2 regions of the Paraburkholderia sp. SARCC-3016 genome follow, and region 1 is predicted to be linked to the other one. Evidence: riboswitches for the same ligand, from Rfam matches in the RefSeq annotation. Region 1 holds a riboswitch; the other holds the start of a gene.
What was found. A riboswitch is a leader RNA that binds a small molecule or an ion and turns the genes downstream of it on or off. The one in region 1 is predicted to bind thiamine pyrophosphate.
Positions count from the first base shown of each region.

Region 2: it holds a riboswitch for thiamine pyrophosphate, as region 1 does, so the genes downstream of both, thiC (phosphomethylpyrimidine synthase ThiC) here and QYH69_RS22790 (FAD-dependent oxidoreductase) in region 1, are expected to answer to the same signal.

Region 1 covers NZ_JAVHZD010000023.1:79,150-90,844, reverse strand. Annotated here, with positions in the region: gene QYH69_RS22815 (glutamate synthase subunit beta) at 1-13, shown strand, start outside; gene thpR (RNA 2',3'-cyclic phosphodiesterase) at 299-916, shown strand; gene QYH69_RS22805 (D-amino acid dehydrogenase) at 1,043-2,314, opposite strand; gene QYH69_RS22800 (ABC transporter ATP-binding protein/permease) at 2,396-4,129, opposite strand; TPP riboswitch at 4,552-4,661, shown strand; gene QYH69_RS22790 (FAD-dependent oxidoreductase) at 4,920-6,068, shown strand; gene thiS (sulfur carrier protein ThiS) at 6,116-6,313, shown strand; gene QYH69_RS22780 (thiazole synthase) at 6,545-7,369, shown strand; gene thiE (thiamine phosphate synthase) at 7,366-8,487, shown strand; gene QYH69_RS22770 (ABC transporter ATP-binding protein) at 8,567-9,394, shown strand; gene mlaE (lipid asymmetry maintenance ABC transporter permease subunit MlaE) at 9,391-10,158, shown strand; gene mlaD (outer membrane lipid asymmetry maintenance protein MlaD) at 10,245-10,778, shown strand; gene QYH69_RS22755 (VacJ family lipoprotein) at 10,790-11,695, shown strand, end outside.
Region 2 covers NZ_JAVHZD010000018.1:128,305-139,999, forward strand. Annotated here, with positions in the region: gene QYH69_RS19320 (DMT family transporter) at 1-470, opposite strand, end outside; gene QYH69_RS19325 (L-lactate permease) at 681-2,279, opposite strand; gene QYH69_RS19330 (hypothetical protein) at 2,602-3,066, opposite strand; gene QYH69_RS19335 (glycine zipper 2TM domain-containing protein) at 3,295-3,507, opposite strand; gene thiC (phosphomethylpyrimidine synthase ThiC) at 3,798-5,744, opposite strand; TPP riboswitch at 5,833-5,992, opposite strand; gene QYH69_RS19345 (cytochrome b/b6 domain-containing protein) at 6,318-6,992, shown strand; gene QYH69_RS19350 (molybdopterin-dependent oxidoreductase) at 7,011-7,787, shown strand; gene QYH69_RS19355 (pentapeptide MXKDX repeat protein) at 7,882-8,163, shown strand; gene QYH69_RS19360 (EamA family transporter) at 8,443-9,360, shown strand; gene QYH69_RS19365 (DUF4397 domain-containing protein) at 9,823-10,605, shown strand; gene QYH69_RS19370 (entericidin A/B family lipoprotein) at 10,737-10,880, opposite strand; gene QYH69_RS19375 (DUF1328 domain-containing protein) at 11,113-11,289, shown strand; gene QYH69_RS19380 (DUF1328 domain-containing protein) at 11,339-11,500, shown strand; gene QYH69_RS19385 (ferritin-like domain-containing protein) at 11,582-11,695, shown strand, end outside.

The sequences.
Region 1 (11,695 bases):
GTTGCCGCGCTAACTGCGCGAGACAGCTGAACGTCTTCGTGGGCCGGCGCCGATTCGACGTGACGAAGCCTCGGCTACGATGCAGCGAATTTGCAGGAAGAGGTGGAGACGACAAGTGCGGGACAGGGCCATGACTCGAAGGCCATGAGACCTTCGAACCACGCTCCGGAGGCCGGGCGTCCGCAAGGGCGACCCGGCTTTCTTTTGGGGCGCGCGCAGTTGCCGGTTGTCCGATTTGTTCCGCCCTGGCCATAATGCGACGATGACTTCGCCGCGCCGCACGCGCAGAGCCCAAGCGATGCATCGACACAATCGATCGACCGGGAACGGCAGCGACGCCGCGCCGGAAAACCCGGCCGGCGACGCCGGGCGAAACGCGACGCAAGGCTGGCAGCGCTGCTTCATCGCGCTCGAACCCGACGCCGCCACGCGCGATGCGCTCGCCGCAGTGCCGATTGCGGCAGCCGCGCGTCGCGTGCCATACGATCAGTTGCATCTGACCGTCACGTTTATCGGCGCTCTGACGCACGAACTCGGCGCCGCGCTCATCGACGCTCTCGCGCCGCAGACCATTCCACTGAGGCCCACGCCTGTCAAGCGCATCGAGCACTGGCCGCGCGCGTCGCATCCGCGGCTCACGGTGGCGATGCTCGCGATGTCCGACGAATTCGTCGCGCTCGACTGGCGCATCCGTACCTTGATGATCGATCTCGGCCTGCCGGTCGACGCGCGCGCTTTCCGGCCGCATGTGACGCTCGGACGCTTCCGTCGCGATGCGCCGGCCGCGGGCCACGCGCCCGAGCTAAAAGACGATCTGCTCGCGCGTTTCGAATCGTTGACCCTTTATTCGAGCACGCTGGCGCGCACCGGCGCGCGTTATCGCGCGCTGGCAAGCGTGCCGGTGATCGACGCGTAGATGCGCGCGACGCACGGATGCATAGGACGCTCAGGACGCTCAGGACGCTCAGGACGCTCAGGACGCTCAGGACGCTCAGGACGCACGGGAGACCCCATGCGACGCCCGTCGACGGCCGGCCGTGCTTCACCCGCGATGACGATATCGCGCGATCGTCAGTCCCTCGAGATCGATCTCCGGCTGCTTCTGCGCTACCAGATCCGCCACGACGCGCGCCGAGCCGAGCGACATCGCCCAGCCCGTCGACCCATGCCCGATGTTGAGCCACAGACGATCGATGCCCGAGGCGCCCAGCAGCGGCGCGCCATCGGGCGTCATCGGCCGGCGCCCGACCCAGAACTGCGCGGACGACGGCACGCTTGCATGAGGAAACCAGTCGTCGAGCACTTTCATCAGCGTGCGCAGCGACTGTTCGCGCAGCGTCGCCTGCCGGTCGCCGAGCTCCGCGGTGCCGGCGATACGCAGATTGGGTCCGAGCCGCGTGATCGCGGTTTTCAGCGCTTCATCCATCAGCGCCGCGCGTGGCGCTTTCTGGTCGTCGATGATCTGCAGCGTCGCCGAATAGCCTTTGACCGGATAAAGCGGCGCCGGTACGCCAAGCGGCTCGAGCAGCGCGGCGCTGTCGACGCCGGCCGCGACGACCACCGCGTTTGCGGCAAGCGTCTCGCTGCCGTGCGCGCTCTCGATATGCACGCCGCGCACCGCGCCGCCTCGCGCGTCGAGTGCGGCCGCGCGCGTATCGAAACGGAAGCGCACGCCTTGGCGCTCGCAAATCGCGCGCAATTCACGTGTGAAGATGGCGCAGTCGCCGGCTTCGTCGTCGGGCAGGTAAAGGCCCGCGTGCGGCGGCTTGCGTGCCCAGCGCAACCCCGGCTCGACAGACGCGCATTGCGCGCCGCTCAGTTCGCGATACGCGACGCCTGAGTCGCGCAGCATCGCCAGCGCGGGCTGCGCGAGTTCGAGGTCGTAGCCGCTGCGAAACAGTTGCAGATAGCCGTGGCTACGCCGGTATTCAAACGGATGCGCAGCGCGAAATTCATGCAGACATGCGCGGCTGTAGTACGCGATGCGCTGCATCCGCTGTTTGTTCGCACGGAATCGTTCGAGCTGGCATTCGCGCAGCCACCGGCCGATCCACCGCCATTGCGCGGGGTCGAACGTCGGGCGGAAGACGAACGGCGACGCGCGGTTGAACAGATGCCTGAGGATTTTCGCCGGCATGCCGGGCGCGGCCCATGGCGTCACGTAGCCGGGCGCGATCACGCCCGCATTGCCGAAACTCGTCTCGAGCGCAACGTCGGTTTCGCGTTCGACGACAGTCACATCGCAGCCGCGCTCGCGCAGATAAAAAGCTGTGGCGACGCCGATCACGCCGGCGCCGAGAACGATCGTCTTCATGCACGCGAAAGTACCATCAGACGGCCGGAGCCGCTTGCGCGAGCGGCCTCGCTTTGAACGCTAACGCGACGTGCGCTTTGGCTACGCGGCCTCGCGCTCGACCGCGCGCTCGACATAGAGCGTCTGGTCGTGGAATGCCTCGAGCGTCTTGCGATGCGCGACGCTGACGATCGCCGCATCGGCAAGCCGTTCGGTCAGCGCCGTATAGATCGCGGCTTCGTTGTCAGGGTCGAGCGCGCTCGTCGCTTCGTCGAGGAACAGGAAGTCGGGCTTTTGCAGCAGCGCGCGCGCTGCGGCGACGCGCTGCTGTTCGCCCGGCGACAGCGTGCGTTCCCAGTGCGCGGACTCGGCCAGACGCGTCGCGAGATCGGGTAGCCGGCACACGGTCAGCACGTCGCGGCACGCTTCGTCGGTGAACGCGTCGTCGAGCGACGGGTAGCAGAGCGCGCCCTTTAACGTACCGATCGGCAGATAGCTGCGCTGCGGAATGAACAGCAGCTTCGCGCCGGCTGGCGCTTCGATCGTGCCTTCGCCGAACGGCCACAAGCCCGCGAGCGCACGCAGCAGCGTGCTCTTGCCCGCGCCTGACGGACCGCGCACGAGCCAGCGCGATTTCGGCGCGATCCTGAACGAGCCGATCGACGCGATCGGTTGCCCGTCCGGACGTTTGAGCACGAGCTCCTTCACGTCGAGCACCTGCGTGTCGGTCAGATGCGTATTGATGCCGCCGTGCGCCGTGCCGCCGACCACCGATTCATGCAGATGCTGGTCTTTCATCACGCGATGGAATTCCCGCAGACGGTTGACGGTAGCGCGCCACTCGGCGAGCGAATCGTAATTGTTGATGAACCACGAGAACGAATCGCTGACCGTGCCGAATGCGCTCGTCAATTGCTGATAAACGCCAAGCGTGATGCTCTTCGAAAAATACTTGGGCGCGGCCGCGATGTACGGGAACACGATCGCAAGCTGCGAATAGCTGATCACGACGATATTGAAGCGCCGCGTGAAACGCATGACGAGCCGCCAGTTATCGCGGATATGGCCGAACACCCCTTGCAGCGATTTCTCTTCGGCCGGCTCGCCCTTGTACAGCGCGATCTGGTCGGCGTTCTCGCGAATCCGGATCAGCGCGAAACGGAAGTCTGCTTCGACACGCTGCTGCTGATAGTTGATCGACACGAGCGGGTGGTTGACCTTGTGCGTGATCCACGAACCGATCGCCGCGTAGATCATCGCGACCCACACCATGTAACCGGGAATCGAGATCTCGGTGCCGAACACGTGGAACGCAAGCGCGCCCGACAGGTTCCACAGGATGACGATGAACGAGAACAGCGTGACCGTGGTCGAGAGCAGCCCGAGGGACAGGTTCAGTGTCGTGCTCGCGAGGCCTTGCAGGTCCGCCGAAACCCGCTGGTCGGGGTTGTCCGCGAGACGGTCGCGTTCGATGCGGTAGTAGGCGTCGTCGCCGAGCCATTCGTTCAGATACTTCGTGGTGAGCCATTGCCGCCAGCGGAATTCGAGCATCTGGCGAAAGTACGTGCGATAGGAACCGAGCAGAATCAGCGCGAGCGCGATGACCGTGAACTGCAGCAGCGAATGCTTGAAAACCGGGTAGTTGTATTGCTGGATTGCATCGAAAAAGATGCCTTGCCAGCGGTTGAACCAGACGTTGGCGGCCACCATCGTCATATTCATCGCGATGACGAGCACGAGCAGGCCCCATGCGCGCCATCGGTCCTCGGACACCCAGTAGGGCTTGATGAGACCCCACGCGGTGATGTCCGCGGAGCTGTTCGGGTTTTCGGCCATATCTGTCCTTTGAAGCGCTGTCTTTGAAGCGGCGTCGGGTAGAAGCAAGTCGTCGCGATGCGCAGGGGCAGCACGACGGGCGTAGAGCGACGCGTTCGCCGGTCGTTCATCGACGCGCGATTGTCGCGGCCACGGCTTAACCGGAGCTTAATCGCGTGCCCGATGCCGTGCATCGGCGATCCGACGCGGCTGTGGCCCGGACGGTTCCGGCCCGGGCGCCGCTCTCCATACCGACTGCGTGTCGCGCATTATGTCAGAGGCGCCAGGACGGCTCATATCGAATTCGCCAGGCCGCGTACAGTCTCGTACGTCCCCCGCGCATCGTCCCGCGTACGGTCTCCGTGCGGCGGCGCATGGGTGTCGCATACACGGGCTCGTCATCCCGCGGGTTTTCGCGACGAGCCTTTTATGGTCTAATGACCTCGACGAAACAGGGGTGCTTTGGCGCGGACACACGTCGCGGCGAGGCTGAGAGAGACCCTTCGCACCCGATCCGGGTAATACCGGCGCGGGAAGTTTCGAAGTCTTTCGTTTCCTGCCGCGCGGCCTTTCATCTGGAAGGCGGTTGCCGGCGGGTTCTCCTGCCTCTGCATCCGCAGCCGCCTCCGCGTGTTTCGTCCTTGGGTACGTGCGTTTCGTTGCCGTACGGAAAGGATCCGATGACCGCTCAATCTTCAGTTCTTTGTTTGTTCTGCACGCATGGCGCTCGACGCGGCACGCACGGTATTGCTGCGCTGCGCAAGGAGCAGTCGGCATGACGGCGCGCGAGACCCCCGCTTCGCAGGCCGGCGTGCGGCGTGGCGCCGTGCCCGATTTCGCCGTGATCGGCGGCGGCTTGTGCGGACGGCTCGTCGCGTGGCGGCTGGCCGGCGCGGGCCGCCGCGTCGCGCTGTATGAGCGCGGCGACGCGGCTGGCACGCAGTCGGCGGCGTGGGTCGCGGCCGCGATGCTTGCTCCGCTCGCCGAGGCGGCCAGCGCGGAGTTGCTGATCACGCGGCTCGGTGCCGCGTCGCTCGAGGCCTGGCCGCGCATCGTCGCCGAATTGCCGGAGCCGGTGTTCTTCCAGCGCAACGGCACGCTCGTCGTCTGGCATCACGGCGACCGCAGCGAGGCGCCGCTGTTCGAGCGGCGGCTGCGCGCGAATGCACCGGCCGAACTGCTCGAGGGCGGTTTGCTCGCGTTGTCCGGCGCGCAGATCAACGCGGCCGAGCCGGCGCTCGCAGGCCGCTTCACGCAAGGCTGGCTGCTGCCGCACGAAGGGCAGCTCGACAACCGGCAGGTGCTTGCCGCGCTCGCTGCAGGGCTCGCGGCGCGCGGCGTCGAGACGCATTGGAACACGGCGGTCGACGACCGCGAGTTGCCCGCCGCGCGCATCACGATCGATTGCCGCGGCCTCGGCGCGAAACCGGTGTTGCCGACGCTGCGCGGCATCCGCGGCGAAGTCGCGCGCGTGCACGCGCCGGGCATCGGACTTGCGCGCCCGGTACGGCTGCTGCATCCGCGTTACCCGCTGTATATCGCGCCGAAGCAGAACGACTTGTACGTGATCGGCGCGACTGAAGTGGAAGGCGAAGACATGTCGCCGGTCAGCGTGCGTTCGGCGCTCGAATTGTTGAGCGCCGCGTTTTCCGTGCATCCGGGCTTCGGCGAAGCGCGCATTCTGGAGTTGAACTCGCAGTGCCGGCCGACTTTGCCGGATCATCGCCCGGCCATCGTCTGGGACGGTGGGCAGACGTTGCGCGTGAACGGCCTGTACCGGCACGGTTACATGATCGCGCCGGAAGTGGCGAACGAAGCGGTGCGTGCCGCGCTCGCGCTTGCCGACGGCGCCTTCGCCGACATCGATGGATTCGCCGGCTGGCGCCGGCAGTCGCGCTGGAACGAGCTGTTCCACGTCGATCGTCCGACGCTGCGCGATGCGGCGCGCGAGTCTGCGTGAGCACGTTCGAGAGACGCGCGCCTCGACAAACATTGAGACACACGATTATGGACATTCAAATCAACCAGAAGCCGCTGTCGTTGCCGGAAGGCGCGACGGTTGCCGATGCGCTTGCCGCGTTTGGCGCGCAGCCGCCATTCGCGGTCGCCTTGAACGGCGATTTCGTTGCGCGCAAGCAGCATGCGGCGCGTGCACTGCACAGCGGCGACCGGCTCGACGTCGTGCATCCGGTGGCAGGCGGCTGAGTTTTGCCGCTGCAGCCGCCGCAGCGACGAGGGCAGCCGCGCATCCGCCGCATCGCGCGCGACATGCTTCACAGGCGTTGCAGGCACGACAGATCGCAAGCAACACACGAGATACAGGGCAACGACCCAAGGCAACGACCCAAGGCAACGACCCAAGGCAACGACCCAAGGCAACGACCCAAGGCAACGACCCAAGGCAACCAGGCAACTGCCACAGGCAAGGACTGACTGATGACTTCCACTCAAGCCGCGCCCGCCGACGCGCTCACGCTGTACGGCGAGACTTTCGCGAGCCGCGTGCTGCTCGGCACGTCGCGCTATCCGTCGCTGCAATCGCTTTCCGATTCGATCGAAGCGGCGCGGCCCGGCATGGTCACCGTCGCATTGCGCCGGCAGATGAACGAGGGCGGCGCGCAGGCGGGTTTCTTCGATCTGCTCAAGCGCCATGCCGTGCCGTTGCTGCCGAATACGGCCGGTTGTCAGACGGTCGGCGAAGTGATCACGACCGCGCAGATGGCGCGCGAAGTCTTCGAAACCGACTGGATCAAGCTCGAACTGATCGGCGACGACTACACGCTGCAGCCCGACCCGGTCGGCCTGATCGACGCCGCCGCGAAGCTCGTGAAGGATGGCTTCAAGGTGCTGCCGTACTGCACCGAAGATCTCGTGATCGGCCGGCGCCTGCTCGACGCGGGCTGCGAAGCGCTGATGCCGTGGGGCGCGCCGATCGGCACGGGCAAGGGCCTCGTCAATCCGTACGGCTTGCGCGTGCTGCGCGAGCGGCTGCCCGATGTTCCGCTGATCGTCGATGCGGGGCTCGGCGTGCCGTCGCATGCAAGCCAGGTGATGGAATGGGGCTTCGACGGCGTGCTGCTGAACACGGCCGTGTCGCAGGCCACGCATCCGGAGACGATGGCGCGCGCATTCGCGCTCGGCGTCGAAGCGGGCCGCACCGCGTATCTCGCGGGGCCGATGGCCGAGCGCGAGACCGCGCATGCGAGCACGCCTGTCGTCGGCATGCCGTTCTGGCACCAGGATGGGAGCGCCGCGGCATGACCGACACACTGAAGCTGACGGGCCGCGACCTCTTCTGGCCGCCCGCCGACGAACTGACGGAAGCCGCCGAACGGATTCGCGCGCGTCTCGGCGACTGGCCGCCGACGCACGCACCGTGGCGCATCTGCCTGACCGCGCCCGATGCGCCGAACGGCGACGATCTGATCGTCGTCGCCGACGAGCAGCATCAGCAATACGGCGAGCAGATCGCGCGCTGGCTCGTGCAAGGGGCGGGCGTGATCGAAGCGGGTAAAAACGGCGCGACGCTGCATCTCGGCGGCGAGCGCTACCGGCTCGAAGGGCAACTGGCTGAAGATTGGCTCGCCGCGCTTGCGGCGTTCCTCGATTGCGGCTTCGACCCGCACGACGCGCTCGTGCTCGCGCTCGCGTGGCGCGACGGCGACGAAAAGCGCGCCAACGACGCGTGGCCGACCGACATCGCCCATTTCCCGCGCGTCGCCGGCTTGCCGGCCGCGCCGTCGCAGCCGTTCGCGCCGTGTCCGCACGACCTCGGCCTGTACCCGGTGCTGCCGACCGCGGAATGGGTCGAGCGCGTCGCCGGCTTCGGCGTGAAGACAATCCAGCTGCGCCGCAAGTCGGCCGAGCCGGCCGCCGAACTCGCGAGCGAAATCGCGCGTGCGGTGGCGGCCGGGCGCAAGTACGACGCGCGCGTGTTCATCAACGACCACTGGCAGGCGGCGCTCGAAGCGGGCGCCTATGGCGTCCACCTCGGCCAGGAGGACGTGCATACGGCCGATCTGCACGCGATCGCGGCCGCGGGCCTGCGCCTCGGCCTGTCGACGCACGGCTACTATGAGATGCTGACGGCGCTGCATTTCCGGCCGAGCTACATCGCGCTCGGCGCCGTATTCGCGACGACGACCAAGGTCATGCCGACCGCGCCGCAAGGTCTCGCGCGCCTCGCGCGCTACGTGCACCTGCTCGATGGCGTCGTGCCGATCCTCGCGATCGGCGGCATCAGCGGCGACGTGCTGCCGGCGGTGCTCGCGACCGGCGTGCGAAGTGCAGCCGTCGTGCGCGCGGTCACCGAAGCGGCTGATCCCGCCGCAGCCGTTGCATCATTGCAGAATGCTTTCGGCAGCCGATCGTCAGATTAAGTAAAGGGACAGAATGCAACAAGGCAGGGTTTTCACGATGGCCCTATAATTCGGCTTCCGTGTAAAAGGACTGTCAGAGTTGCCTTCTTCTCCCGAGACCCTCCTCGAGCTACGCGACGTCGACTTCGGTTACAGCGACCGGCTCGTTCTGTCGAACCTGAATCTGCGCTTTGGGCGCGGTCAGGTCGTGGCGGTGATGGGCGGCTCCGGGTGCGGCAAGACCACGGTGCTGCGCCTCATCGGCGGCCTCGAGCGTGCCCGGCGCGGCCAGGTGCTGTTCCATGGCGAGGACATCGGCGCGCAGACGCGGGACGGCCTCTACGCGCTGCGCCGTCGCATGGGCATGCTGTTCCAGTTCGGCGCGCTCTTCACCGATATGTCGGTGTTCGAGAACGTTGCATTTGCGCTACGCGAGCACACCGATCTTCCCGAAGAACTGATTCGCGACCTCGTGCTGATGAAGCTCAACGCAGTCGGCCTGCGCGGCGCGCGCGACCTGGCGCCGTCGGAAATTTCGGGCGGCATGGCGCGGCGCGTGGCGCTCGCGCGCGCGATCGCGCTCGATCCCGAGCTGATCATGTACGACGAGCCGTTCGCCGGTCTCGACCCGATCTCGCTCGGCATCACCGCGAACCTGATCCGCACGCTGAACCGCGCGCTCGGTGCGACGTCGATTCTCGTCACGCACGATGTGCCCGAATCGTTCGCCATTGCCGACTACGTGTACTTTCTCGCGAACGGCGGCGTGCATGCGCAAGGCACGCCGGACGAACTGCGCGCGTCGCAGGACCCGGTCGTGCGGCAGTTCATCGACGGCGCGCCCGACGGTCCGTTCAAGTTTCACTATGCGGGCAGCACGCCGCTTGCGGTGGATTTCGGCCTTGACGGCAACGGAGGCCGCTCATGATTTCGACCATCGGACGCTCGGTCCTCGGCGGCCTGGGCACCGCGGGCTACGGGGCGCGCATGTTCGTGCGCCTCGTGCTCGAGTTTTTTCCGCTGTTGCGCCGGCCGCGGCTTGTCACGAAACAGATTCATTTCGTCGGTAACTATTCGCTTGTCATCATCGCGGTGTCGGGGCTGTTCGTCGGCTTCGTGCTCGGGCTGCAGGGTTACTACACGCTGAATCGCTACGGTTCCGAGCAGGCGTTGGGTCTGCTCGTCGCGTTGTCGCTCGTGCGCGAACTGGGGCCGGTCGTGACCGCGCTGCTGTTCGCCGGGCGCGCGGGCACTTCGCTCACAGCGGAAATCGGCCTGATGAAGGCGGGCGAACAGCTGACGGCAATGGAAATGATGGCCGTCGATCCGCTGAAGGTAGTCGTCGCGCCGCGGATGTGGGCGGGCATCATCGCGATGCCGGTCCTTGCCGCGATTTTCAGCGCGGTCGGCATCGTCGGCGGTTATGTGGTGGGGGTGCTGCTGATCGGCGTCGATGCCGGCGCGTTCTGGTCGCAGATGCAAGGTGGCGTCGACGTCTGGCGCGACGTCGGCAACGGCGTGATCAAGAGCGTAGTGTTCGGTTTTGCGGTGACGTTCATCGCGCTTTTCCAGGGCTACGAAGCGAAGCCGACACCCGAAGGCGTGTCGCGCGCAACGACGAAAACGGTCGTCTACGCATCGCTTGCCGTACTCGGCCTCGATTTCCTGCTGACCGCACTGATGTTCAGCTAGGTCCCGCGCGGGTGCGCCGGGAAGCGGCGCGTCGCGCGCGCCCTTCGGCTGTGCGCCGGCGCGTCAAGATTCACTTTGGGATGACGATGAAAAAGACTGCTCTCGACTTCTGGGTCGGCCTGTTCGTGGTGCTAGGCTTCATTGCGCTGCTGTTCCTCGCGCTGAAAGCCGGCAACATGAGCTCGCTATCGTTCCAGGCAACCTACCCGGTCAAGCTCAAGTTCGACAACATTGGCGGCCTGAAGCCGCGCGCGCCGGTGAAGAGCGCGGGCGTCACGGTCGGCCGCGTGGCGTCGATCGGCTTCGACAGCAATACTTACCAGGCGCTCGTCACGATCGATATCGACAGGCAGTACCAGTTTCCGAAGGACAGCTCCGCGAAAATTCTCACGTCAGGGCTCCTCGGCGAGCAATACATCGGGCTCGAGCCGGGCGGCGACACCGAAATGCTGAAGGCCGGCGACACGATTGCGATGACGCAGTCGGCCATCGTGCTCGAAAACCTGATTGGACAATTCCTGTATAGCAAGGCCGCCGATTCGGGCGCAGCGAAGCCGGCGGCGTCTCCCGCGCCGGCACCTGCCGCGCCGGCTCAACCCGCCTCGGGCGCGGCTCAATAAGGAGAACAAGATTGCAGATAAAACTCCAGCGCGCCGCAGCGATCGCGCTTGCCGTAGCGGCTCTCGCCGGCTGCTCGACGGTTCAGACGCCGAGCAAGGACGACCCGTGGGAAGGCCTTAACCGTACCGTATTCACGTTCAACGACAAGGTCGACAGGTACGCACTGAAGCCGGTCGCGCAGGGCTACGTGAAGATCACGCCGCAGCCGGTGCGCGACAGCGTGACGAACTTCTTCTCGAACATCGGCGACGTCTACGTCGCGGCGAACAACCTGCTGCAGTTGAAGATCGCCGATGGTGTCGGCGACATCATGCGGATCGTGATCAACACAGTGTTCGGCGTCGGCGGCCTGTTCGACGTCGCGACGCTCGCGAAGCTGCCGAAGCACGATACCGATCTCGGCATCACGCTTGGCCACTACGGCGTGCCGTCGGGCCCGTATCTGGTGCTGCCGCTGTTCGGGCCGAGCACGGTGCGCGACGCGGCCGGCTATGTCGGCAACTATTTTGCGAACCCGATCTCGTATATCGATTCGGATGCGATCAGCTGGAGCCTGTGGGGCGTGCAGCTCGTCAACACGCGCGCGAACCTGCTGAACGCGAGCGACGTGCTCGAAGGCGCCGCGCTCGACAAGTACTCGTTCGTGCGCAACGCGTATCTGCAGCGGCGCCAGTATCTGCTGACGGGCGGCACGAGCGGCGCGCTGCCGAACTATGGCGACGGCGCGCCGCTGCCGAATTACGATCAGGATGGCGCGGGGGCCGCAGGCGCGGCCGGCGCGGTGCCGGGCGGCGGGGCCGTTCCCGCGGCGCCCGCATCGTCGGCGGCGCCGTCGCAGGCGCCCGAGGGTACGTCGGGCACGCCGGCTGCTGAAGGTGCTTCTCCGGCTTCCGGTACGCCGGCAATCGACACGGTG
Region 2 (11,695 bases), on a different contig from region 1:
TGGTCCCAGACCAGCATCAGCACACCGGCAAAGCCGATCGCGAGGCCGACGCTGCGCAGCGCGTTGAGCCGGTCCTTGAGCCACGCGAACGCGACGAGCGCGCCCCATAGCGGCGTCGTCGCATTGATGACCGACGTCACGCCGGCGGAGAGCGTGAGCTCGGCATAGGCGAACAGGCAGAACGGCGCGGCTGAATTGAGCACGCCGACCACGGCGAGCGGCCACGCACGCTGCCTGAGCGTATCGATCGACGCACGCAACGGCCGCCGGATAATCAGTACGACGACGAGAAACAATGCACCGATGCCGACGCGCAGCGCCATCAACGGCGCGACGCCGAAATCGGCCACGCCGATGCGAATGAACAGAAACGATGCGCCCCATAGCGCGGCGAGGATCAACAGTTGAACGATATTGACTGGAGTCATGGGCGGGACGTCGCGCGCAGTTGAGTCGCGACGCGCACGCATGGTATCACCGGGGGTAAGCGCGACGGTTCACGATGGAATGAAATAGCAAGAAACAGGAAGGGGAATGGAAGTAGATAACGCGCCCTGCGCGTGGCGCGGCACATATGAAAACGGGCGGCGCTTTAGCGGCGCCGCCCGTCAGGCGATCACTTCAGACAACCGCGCGCGCGGCGCGGTCTGCTGCGATCAGTCGATCAATCGATCAATCGATCAATGCGGAATCATCCCTTGCAGGTAATTCTGCTGCAGCCAGACAAGAATGCCGAGCACGATCGTGAGGATGATGGAGTGCTTGAAGGTCTTCGCGAAGACGACGCCTTCCTTGCCTTTCAGTTCTGTTGTCGCGACACCGGTCGAGATGTTTTGCGGCGAAATCATCTTGCCCATCACGCCGCCCGACGAGTTGGTCGCGGCCATCAGCACCGGATGCAGCCCCAGCTGATTGGCGGCGACTACCTGCAGGTTGCCGAACAGCGCATTGCCTGACGTATCGCTGCCCGACAGGAACACCGCGACCCAGCCGAGGAACGCCGACACGAGCGGGAAGAACGCGCCGACCGACGCAACGCCGAGACCCAGCGTGTAGTTGAGGCCCGAGTAGTTCATCAGATACGCGAGACCGACGATCGTCGCGACCGTGAAGATCGCGATGCGCGTCTGCACCCACGTGTCGACGACCGCGCGGCCGAACTCCGACGGCTTCAGGCCGACGACGAACGACGTGATGATCGCCGCGACGAGAATCGCGGTGCCGGTTGCGAGCGGCTGGAAGTCCCAGATCGCGCCATACGGCTGGTTATACAGCGTGATGTAGACCGCCTTGTCGAGACCCGGCCATGGCACCTTGACGTCGCCGATCAGGAAGACCTTCGCGACGGTCCAGATGATCACGACTGCCGAGACGATCAGCCACGGATACCAGCCCTGAATGCCGCTGATCTCGCTGCGCACTTCGCTCGCGCGATCGACGTTGATCGCGAATTCCGGATCGGGCGCGGGGCGCCAGACACGCAGAAAGAGAATCGTGACGACCAGCGACACGAGCGACGACAGCACGTCGGTCAGGCTGTAGTTGATGTAGTTCGACGTGACGAACTGCGTCAGCGCAAAGCTGCCACCGGCCACCAGCAGCACCGGCCAGATCGCGGCCATCTTGCGGAAGCCCGCATACACGGCCATCACATAGAACGGCAGCAGGAACGCGAAGAACGGCAACTGACGGCCGACCATCTTGCCGAGCGTATCGGCAGGCAGGTGCGTGACTGCGCCGAGCACCGTGATCGGTACGCCGAGCGCGCCGAACGCGACGGGCGCGGTGTTGAAGATCAGCGTGAAGGTCAGCGCTTCGAGCGTCGGGAAGCCCATCATGATGAGCAGCGAACTCGTGATCGCGATCGGCGTGCCGAACCCCGAGATGCCTTCGAGCAGCGCGCCGAACGAGAAGCCGATCACGACGAGCACGATGCGCCGGTCGTTGGGCAGGTGATCGATCATCCACATGCGGAAAGCCGCGAAGCGGCCCGAGCGCACCGCGATGTTGTACAGCAGGATCGCGGTCACCACGATCCACATGACGGGCCAGACGGCGAACACGGCGCCCGCGACGACCGAATTGATCGCGAGCCCGACCGGAAACTGCCACACGAAGATCGCGACCGCGAGGCCGACGATCAGGCCCGCGAGCGAAGCTTGCCATGCGGGGCGGCGAGCCCAGCCGAGCAGGACGAGTACGACGATGATGGGTAGAGCAGCGACGATGAACGACGGGAACAGCGAATTACCAATAGGCGTCAACAGCTGGTGAAACATCACGTCTCCTTCTTTGTTGTTCGACTCGACATGGCTCTGGCTTTACCGCGCATCGCATGGCGAATCGAGGGCGAGCAGTACGGATGAAGATGGCGCCGCGCGAACGCGGTTCCCCTTTTTTAAGCAGGCGTAGCAGTGGCAACCGCAAGGATAGAGCGCGCGCGAATGCAGTCAATAGGGAAACAACCTCGAAGCGCGCGTCGACCTCGCGAAGTTCGCCAGAAGAGGTCAACACTTCACGTCGACCACTATTCCTTGGTAATTAAAATGAATGGTTGATGCGGGGCATTTGGAAGGATGTGCGCGGTGCCGCCAACATCGGCTAGTGATGATGGCCATAGTGGCCGTAGTGACCGTAGAAGCCGAAGTTGAGCGAGACGCCCGGTCCCCACCAGCCCGGGCCGCCGTAGCCGTACGGCGGATAGTATGCGGGATAGGCAGGATAAACGGGATAGTAGGCAGGTGCAGCCACGACTGGCGCAGGCGCATAAGCTGCATCGGGCGGTGGCGCTTGCGGGGCCTGTTGTGCGTTCGGATCGAACTGCGAGCTGGCCGCCTGGTCGTCGGGACCGGCAGGTGCAACGTATGGGTTGTTTGATTCGTCGCCTTGCGCAACGTCCGGTGTGCCTTGCGCCGTTCCTTGCGTTGCATAAGCGGCGGGATAGGGCGCTGCGCCGTAAGAACCGTATGGGTAGGGGCCGACGTAATAGCAGCCCGATAGGACCGATAAGCCGAGGGCGACAGCAGTAGTGCCGCTCACGCGAGCCGCGGCGGATGAGTGGTTCATGAGGTGCTCCTGATACGGCCTCGCGACGCCATGCCGCCATGGCGCGCGTTCGAACGATGCGAGGAGCTTACGTCAGCGGTGCAACGCGCGCGTTGCAAAGTGGTTACTGCATATTTCACAGCGTTGCAAAACATCGCGACGCGTGACTTCACGCGTAACTCACTTCGCACGCTCGCGCAGCCGGTTGGCGACGTCGGCTGGTGGACCATTGTCGCCGATGTTTACAGGTTACTTGCCCACTTCGTGACCGATCAGGCCGCCAGCCGCAGCGCCACCGACCGTCGACAGACCCGTGCCGCCGATAGCCGCGCCGGCCGCCGCGCCGACACCGGCGCCGACCGCGGTATCGCGACCCTGTCGCGACATGCCACCGCACGCCGACAGACCCGCGACGAAAACCGCGATCACCGTACACGCTCCGATTCGCTTCAACGCTTTCATGATCTCGCTCCTTATTCTTGAACGGGCGGGCTACGAGCCGTCCGTAGCCTTGAACCCCTCACGCATCATGGTATCGCCGGGTGCGGTTTCGATTTGTATGGGCTTGTCAGCAAAGTGTCCGTTCGGTAATCAAATGTTTCGCTGCGGCCCGAATCTTGCAGCGAACCCGAGGCCTGGCCGCGTCAGGCGCAAAAAAACCCGCGCGCGCGGAAGCACGGCGGGCTTGGCTTCACGCGCATCGCGGAAAGTTTGCGTGATGCGCGAGCGTGATGGCCTGCGACAAGGCGCTTTTACTGCCGCTGATAAATCTCGGCGCCGCTCTTCACGAATTCGACGGCCTTCACTTCCATGCCTTTGCGCAGCGCTTCGTCGTCGCTGACACCCTGTTGCGCGGCGAACTCGCGCACGTCCTGCGTGATTTTCATCGAGCAGAAGTGAGGGCCGCACATCGAACAGAAGTGCGCGACTTTAGCGGAGTCTTTCGGCAAGGTTTCATCGTGGAATTCGCGCGCCTTGTCCGGATCGAGACCAAGGTTGAACTGGTCTTCCCAGCGGAATTCGAAGCGCGCCTTCGAAAGCGCGTTGTCGCGCACCTGCGCGCCCGGATGACCTTTTGCCAGATCGGCTGCGTGCGCCGCGAGCTTGTACGTGATGATGCCTTCCTTCACGTCGTCCTTGTTCGGCAGGCCGAGGTGTTCCTTCGGCGTGACGTAGCACAGCATCGCGGTGCCGAACCAGCCGATCATCGCCGCGCCGATGCCCGACGTGATGTGATCGTAGCCCGGCGCGATATCGGTCGTGAGCGGTCCGAGCGTGTAGAACGGCGCTTCCTTGCACCAGTCGAGCTGCAGGTCCATGTTCTCCTTGATCAGCTGCATCGGCACATGGCCCGGACCTTCGATCATCGTTTGCACGTCGTGCTTCCACGCGATCTGCGTGAGTTCGCCGAGCGTCTTCAGCTCGCCGAGCTGGGCTTCGTCGTTCGCGTCGTAGATCGAGCCGGGGCGCAGGCCGTCGCCGAGCGAGAAGCTTACGTCGTAGGCTTTCATGATCTCGCAGATGTCCTCGAAGTGCTCATAGAGGAACGACTCGCGATGATGCGCAAGACACCACTTCGCCATGATCGACCCGCCGCGCGACACGATGCCGGTCATGCGGTTGGCCGTGAGCGGCACGTATTGCAGCCGCACGCCCGCATGAATCGTGAAGTAGTCGACGCCCTGTTCGGCCTGCTCGATCAGCGTGTCGCGGAAGATTTCCCACGTCAGTTCCTCGGCCTTGCCGTTGACCTTCTCGAGCGCCTGGTAGATCGGCACCGTGCCGATCGGCACCGGGCTATTGCGGATGATCCATTCGCGCGTCTCATGAATGTGCTTGCCGGTCGACAGATCCATGACCGTGTCGCCGCCCCAGCGGATCGCCCACGTCATCTTGTCGACTTCCTCGCCGATCGACGACGTGACAGCCGAGTTGCCGATATTCGCGTTGACCTTCACGAGGAAGTTGCGGCCGATGATCATCGGCTCGCTTTCCGGGTGATTGATGTTGGCCGGAATGATCGCGCGGCCGCGCGCGACTTCTTCGCGCACGAACTCGGGCGTGATTTCGTTCAGTGCATTCGTGCCGGACGCCGCTGCGCCGAATGCGGTCGCGCCGAACGCCTGGCCCGGATGCTGGCGGCCCATCATGTCGGCCAGCTTGGCGCCGGTCGGGCCGCTCGCACGCAGGCTTTCGATATATTCGGCGCGCCGCTGGTTCTCGCGAATCGCGATGTATTCCATCTCGGGCGTGACAATGCCTTTCCTTGCATAGTGCATTTGCGACACGTTCGCGCCGGCCGCCGCGCGGCGCGGCGTGCGGTGCAGACCCGGGAAGCGCAGTTGCGCGGTGGCCGGGTCGGCTGCGCGCTCGCGGCCGTAATCGCTCGACAGGCCGTCGAGCGCTACGGTGTCGCCGCGCGCTTCGATCCAGCGCTGGCGCAGCGCAGGCAGGCCCGCGCGGATGTCGATGCGCGCGTCGGGGTCCGTGTACGGGCCCGACGTGTCGTAGACGTAGATCGGCGGATTCTTCTCGCCGCCGAAACCGGTCGGCGTGTCGGCTTGCGTAATCTCGCGCATCGGCACGCGAATATCGGGCTGCGACCCGGTGACGTAGACCTTGCGCGAATTCGGCAGCGGCTCGACGGCAGCCGCATCGACATGCGCTTCGGCGGAAATGAATTTCGGGTTGGCGTTCACGTGGCTCTCCTGTGGCGGACCGCTTCTGGTTGCGCTACACGGGAGACGAGAGGAAGTGGGACGGGTTCGCGAGAGGCTTGCAACTGAAGGGCGAAACCCGAACGCTTCCCTGCGCTGGCATTATCCAGATCAGGTTCAAAGGGTATTTCTCACCCACGCTACGCGATATTGTCTGCGGAACCGGTTAAAGGCGCGCTTACCGGGCGCTTACCGGGCGCTTACTGCGCGGTTAGCCCCCGCGGTTAGCCCCAGCAGTTCGCCCGAACAATCAGGCCGGATCCAGCGGACAACGATGCGTAACGCAGGACCCCCGCGTTAGCAGCGGACAAGATAACCTGGCTTGGTGCTGCTTGGCAACTGTCGATACAGGTGTTAGTCGCCCCATACCTTTGTACGGCTGGCGAGAGCCGGGTTGACTACTACAATCTTGACAGGCACGTCGAAGATAACGGGGCGCTTCGCCCTCCCTCCTGACCGGCGTGATTCATCCCGAAGAAAAAAAATTCGTGCGCGGCTGTCATATCGGCGGCGGCGCTTCGACAAACGTCCATCAACTGAATAACGGAGTCTGTCATGCAACCTTTCGCGAAGCTTGCCGCCCGACCGGGCGATCCGCAAGCCCCCGCTGACGCGGATGCCGCGCCGCCGCCCGTCGCGGGCTCGCGGACGATTCACCCGCGCTGGGTACGCATCGGGCACTGGCTCAATGCGCTTGCCGCGATTGTCATGATGCTGTCGGGCTGGCGCATCTACGACGCGTCGCCGGTATTTCACGGCTTCGAGATTCCGCCGAACCTGACCCTGGGCGGCTGGCTCGGCGGCGCGCTGCAGTGGCACTTCGCGGGCATGTGGCTGCTCGTGTTCAACGGCATCGTCTATCTCGCGCTCAACGTCGCGAGCGGACGTCTGCTGCGCAAGTTCTTTCCGCTGTCGCCGCGCGCAATCCTGCGCGACTTCGTCGCCGCGCTGACCGGCAAGCTGTCGCACGCGGACCTCTCGCATTACAACGCGGTGCAGAAGTTCGCGTATCTGTTCGTGATCTGCGATCTGATCGTGCTCGTGCTGTCGGGGCTCGCGATCTGGAAGTCGGTGCAATTCCCGCTGTTGCGCGATCTGATGGGCGGCTACGACAACGCGCGCGTCGTGCACTTCTGCGCGATGGCGTTGATGGCGGCATTTATCGTCGTGCACCTCGCGATGGTGGCGCTCGTGCCGCGCTCGCTGATCGCCATGCTGCGTGGTCGCTGAGAAGAACAGGAGAAGGTGATGAACGACAAACTCAAACCCGCGAGCAAACTCGACCGCCAGTCCATTTTGCAGGATGCCCATCGCGAACTCACGATGCCGTCGCGGCGCCTCTTCGGCAAGCAGTTGCTGACGTTGGGCGGCCTGTCGATGCTGACCGGCTGTTCGCTGACCGACGACGATTCGGTCAACAAGTTTCTCATGGCGGTGTCGCGGCTCAACGATAGCGCGCAGGCGTTGCTGTTCAGTCCGACGCAGCTTGCGCCGACCTACACGGAAGCGCAGATCACGCGGCCGTTCCCATTCAATGCGTACTACGGCGTCGACCAGGTGCCGCACGTCGACGAAGCGTCGTACCGTCTGCAGTTGAGCGGCCTCGTCACCGGCAAGCGGACGTGGACGTTGCCCGAACTCGTCGCGCTGCCGCACGAGGAACAGATCACGCGGCATATCTGCGTGGAAGGCTGGAGCGCGATCGGCCGCTGGGGCGGCACGTCGTTCGGCGATTTCCTCAAGCGCGTCGGCGCCGATACGAGCGCGAAGTACGTTGGCTTCAAATGCGCGGACGACTACTACGAAAGCATCGACATGCCCACCGCGCTGCATCCGCAGACGCTGCTCACGTTCGACTACGACGGCGAGCGTCTGCCGGCCAAATACGGCTTCCCGATGAAGCTGCGGATGCCGACCAAGCTCGGCTACAAGAACCCGAAGCACATCGTCGAGATTTTCGTCACGAATAAGTACCCCGGCGGCTATTGGACCGACCAGGGGTACAACTGGTTCGGAGGCAGCTGATGCGCGTCATTGCTCGCGCGATGGCTTGCAGCAGCAGCCTCGGAAGGCACCCGGCAACGCCGGTTCATGGAAGTACACACACACGGAGTCAATCATGAAGAAATTCGCAATGGCAGCAATGGCAGCAGCCTTCCTCGTAACGGGCACGGCCGCTTTCGCACAGGCAAGCGGCGCGATGTCGAACGATGCGATGTCGAAGGACTCGATGTCGAAGGACGCAATGTCCCACGACAAGATGTCGAAAGACTCGATGTCGAAGGATGCGATGTCCCACGACAAGATGGCGAAGTCGGGTTCGAAAGACAAAATGAAGCACGACAGCATGAAGAAGGGCGACGCGATGAGCCACGAAGCGTCGGGTGCGATGAGCCAATAAACCGCCGGGCAACCGGAACCGGAACAGCGCGTCGGCGGGCGGCACGGCGCGCGAACGTTTCGTTACGAGTGCGCCGCCACGATTTCGCCGGCAAGCGGAGCGGTTACTGCATAATTGCGGGGCGTCGTTTTACACGCCCATCTATCGCTCCACTGCCATGCGTTTCCGCCCCGTCCGTCTTGCCGCCGCCGCGCCCGTTTGCGCGGCGTGCCCCGCCGTATTGCTGCCCGACCATCGTGGTCCGGCGCGAGCGACGACCGGCAGCGGCAGGCGGCGTTCATGCGCGTAAATCTGCCTGCGCGCTTTCCCTTCCGTTTGCCGGGATCGAGAGGCGGCCGCATTGCGCTTGCGCTCGCGGTCGTCTATCTGGTCTGGGGCTCGACCTATCTGTGCGTGCACGTCGCGCTCGGTTCGTTTCCGCCGCTTCTGATGTCGGGCCTGCGAAACTTTTTCGCCGGCATCGGCCTGTTCGTCTTCGCAATCCGTCGGCGTCCGTCGCTGCCGAGTCTCGAGCAGGTGCGCAATGCGGCGCTGGTCGGCACGATGCTCGTCGGGCTGTCGAGCGGCATGCTCGCCTACGGAATGCGCACGGTCGGCACCGGCACGGCGGCCGTGATGGTCGCGACGGTGCCGCTGTTCGCCACCGTGATCGCCGCGGTGGCGGGGCGCCGCATTGCGCGCGGCGAGTGGTTCGCGGTCGGCCTCGGGCTGATCGGCATCATGATCCTCAGTCATGGCGATACGTCGCCGGGCTCTGCCGGCGGCAGCCTCGCGATTCTTTGCGGCGCGCTCTTCTGGGCAGGCGGTGCCCATCTGGCCGGCCGCCTGACGCTGCCGTCCGATCTGTTTCTGTCGACCGCGTTGCAGATCGGTCTGGGCGGGGCGATCTCGACGTTCGTCGCGTGGGTGTCCGGCGAGCGGATGCTCGACCTGCACTTCGGCCCGCTGGTCGCCTTCCTCTATCTGATGCTCGTCGGCACGATGGCCGCGTACGTTGCGTACGGTTATCTGATCCGCCACACGAGTCCGATCATCGCGAGCAGCTGCATGTACGTGAATCCGCTCGTCGCGGTCGCGCTCGGCGCGCTGTTGCTGGCCGAGCCCGTCACGCGCTCGACGGTGATCGCGACGATCGTCATTCTCGCGAGCGTCGGGCTCGCGTTCTGGTTCGACTACCGGCGGCGTCCGCGCGCATGAACGCGCCGCCGCGCGCACGCAGACCCGCATCTTCGGGTTCGTTCCCGCTCGCTCCGCTTACTCGCGCGACGTGACATCCGCTGCACACGGTAACGGCTGCACATGCGTGTGTAACGTTGGCTATTCCCGGCCGGCGCTTGCGTGGTACGCCGCTTCGCAGCAAACGCCTTCGATGAAGACCTCTAAACATCGGGCGTCCTTTATCTGACAGGTCACCTTTGATGTTTGCAGTGCGTATCGCTTTCGCACGGCACACCGTTTGCTGAATGCGCACCGTCCAAACGACGCGGACAGCGACGAACGACGCAACGGCGTTCGCCGCCGCCCGTGACCCAAGGGACAGGAAAGGCATGCCGCTGTTTGGAAGGCCCGCCGCGTCGACAACGACAACCGGAAGCGCAGCGCGTCTGCGGCAAGCCGTATCAATGGGCGAGGACACGCCCGATATCAGAGAGGTGGCAAATGAAGCTCATCCGTACGATCGCGGCACTAGCTAGTGCGGCATCCTTGTTGACGGCTTGCGGCGGGGGCAGCGACGCGAGCAAGGAACTCGGTTTGACCAATCCCGAGATGCGTTTCGTGCACGCAATCGCGGGCGGTCCGGCGGTCGATTTCCTTGTCAATGGCGCCGCGTTGCAGACGAACATCAACTACAAGGGAGTCACCAATTTTGCAAACGTGAATACCGGCCAGACGGTGGTCGGCTATTCGTTGACGGGAAGCATGACCGCGCTGGCGAGCGGCACCTTCCCCGACGTCGCGAAGGGCCATGAGTACACGGTGCTGGCCGTGCCGGGTTTGACCGCGCCCGACATCGGCCTGATCGACGATCCGTTCGACAAAGGGCTCTTGTCGAATAGCGCGCGCGTGCGTGCGTACAACGCGACGGTCAACGCGCAGAACGTCGACTTCTATATCGTTCCGCAAGGGACGAACATCAACACAGTGGGCCCGACGCTGTCGGCCGTGTCGTTCAAGAACGCCGTCCCTGCGTCGGGCCAGGACTCCGTTTACATCGACGGCGGCACCTATGTGCTGATTGCGACGACGGCCAGCACGAAGACGGTCGTCTTCCAGTCGGCCCCGTTCGCGCTGTCGAACAACGCGGACTGGCTCCTGACAACGGTGCCGATCGCCGGCACGCTGAGCCAGCTGCTGCCGAACCAGATCGACGTGCTCGTCGCGCAGGGCGGTAATACATCGCAGCCGGCCGTGCTGCTGACCAATACGTTGACCGGACAATAACGACGCGGCTTCAGGGAGGAGCTGTTGAGGCGGCCCGCGTCACGCGGGCCGCTTTTTTTTGAGGACGGGTCAGGAAACTGGCGGCGCACACCTGCTGGTTGCGTTGCGGGTGGACGCCGCCAGCTACGGAATTACTCCTTCGCCTTGTCGGCGGAGTTGGTGATGGCCTGCCCACCCTTCGAGATATCCTGGCCGGCGCCGGAGACCGTATTGCACGCAGAGAGCGTGGCCGTGCCTGCCGCCACGAACAGAAGCAAAGCGATGAGTCGAGCCATGAGTCTTCCCCTTATAAGGATGCACGATGGATTCGCGCGCGCTGCTCAAGGACCGAGCGAGCCCGCGTTCATTCGACCCGGCTCAAGACAGCAGCCGATCCGGTCTGATTTCAGGGGCGAGCAAGCGGCGTTCCCGCCCTCGTCAAGACGATTCGGCGCCATATCGCGACGCGGGCCCGTTCCGTGCTAACGACCTTCATGTAAATCAATCGACCAACAGGAGGGATCCATCATGCTGAAGTGGGCGCTGTTCTTCGCAGTCGTGGCCGCGATTGCCGGGTTGCTGGGTTTTACCGGCGTAGCGGCGGGCGCGGCGGCGATCGCGAAGATTCTGTTCATCGTGTTCGTGATTCTGTGCGTTGTGTTTCTCGTACTCGGCTTCGTCGTGACGAAGAAGATCGTCGATTAGCGACAGACGTCGACGGACAAGCACGCATCGTTGAAAAGGGAGCGTCGCCATGCTGCATTACGCACTCGTATTCTTCGTGATCGCGATCATCGCCGCGGTGTTCGGATTTACCGGCATTGCGGCGGGCGCGGCCGAAATCGCAAAAATTCTGTTCTACATCTTCCTGGTGGTGTTCGTCGTCACGCTGTTGCTCGGCGTGTTCCGAACGTAGCCGAAGCATCTTTCCGATAAACGCGGCGGCACGCATGCGCATACCGCCATGATCCCCACCCATCGCATAAGGAGCCGATAAATGTCGAACTCATCTGAAGCCCAGGGCAGCGCAACGAAAGGCCCATTCGTGATGGACCTCGAAAGAATCCGCGCACAGGCGCGTCAGGATATGGACGACGGTCCGGTCACGCAA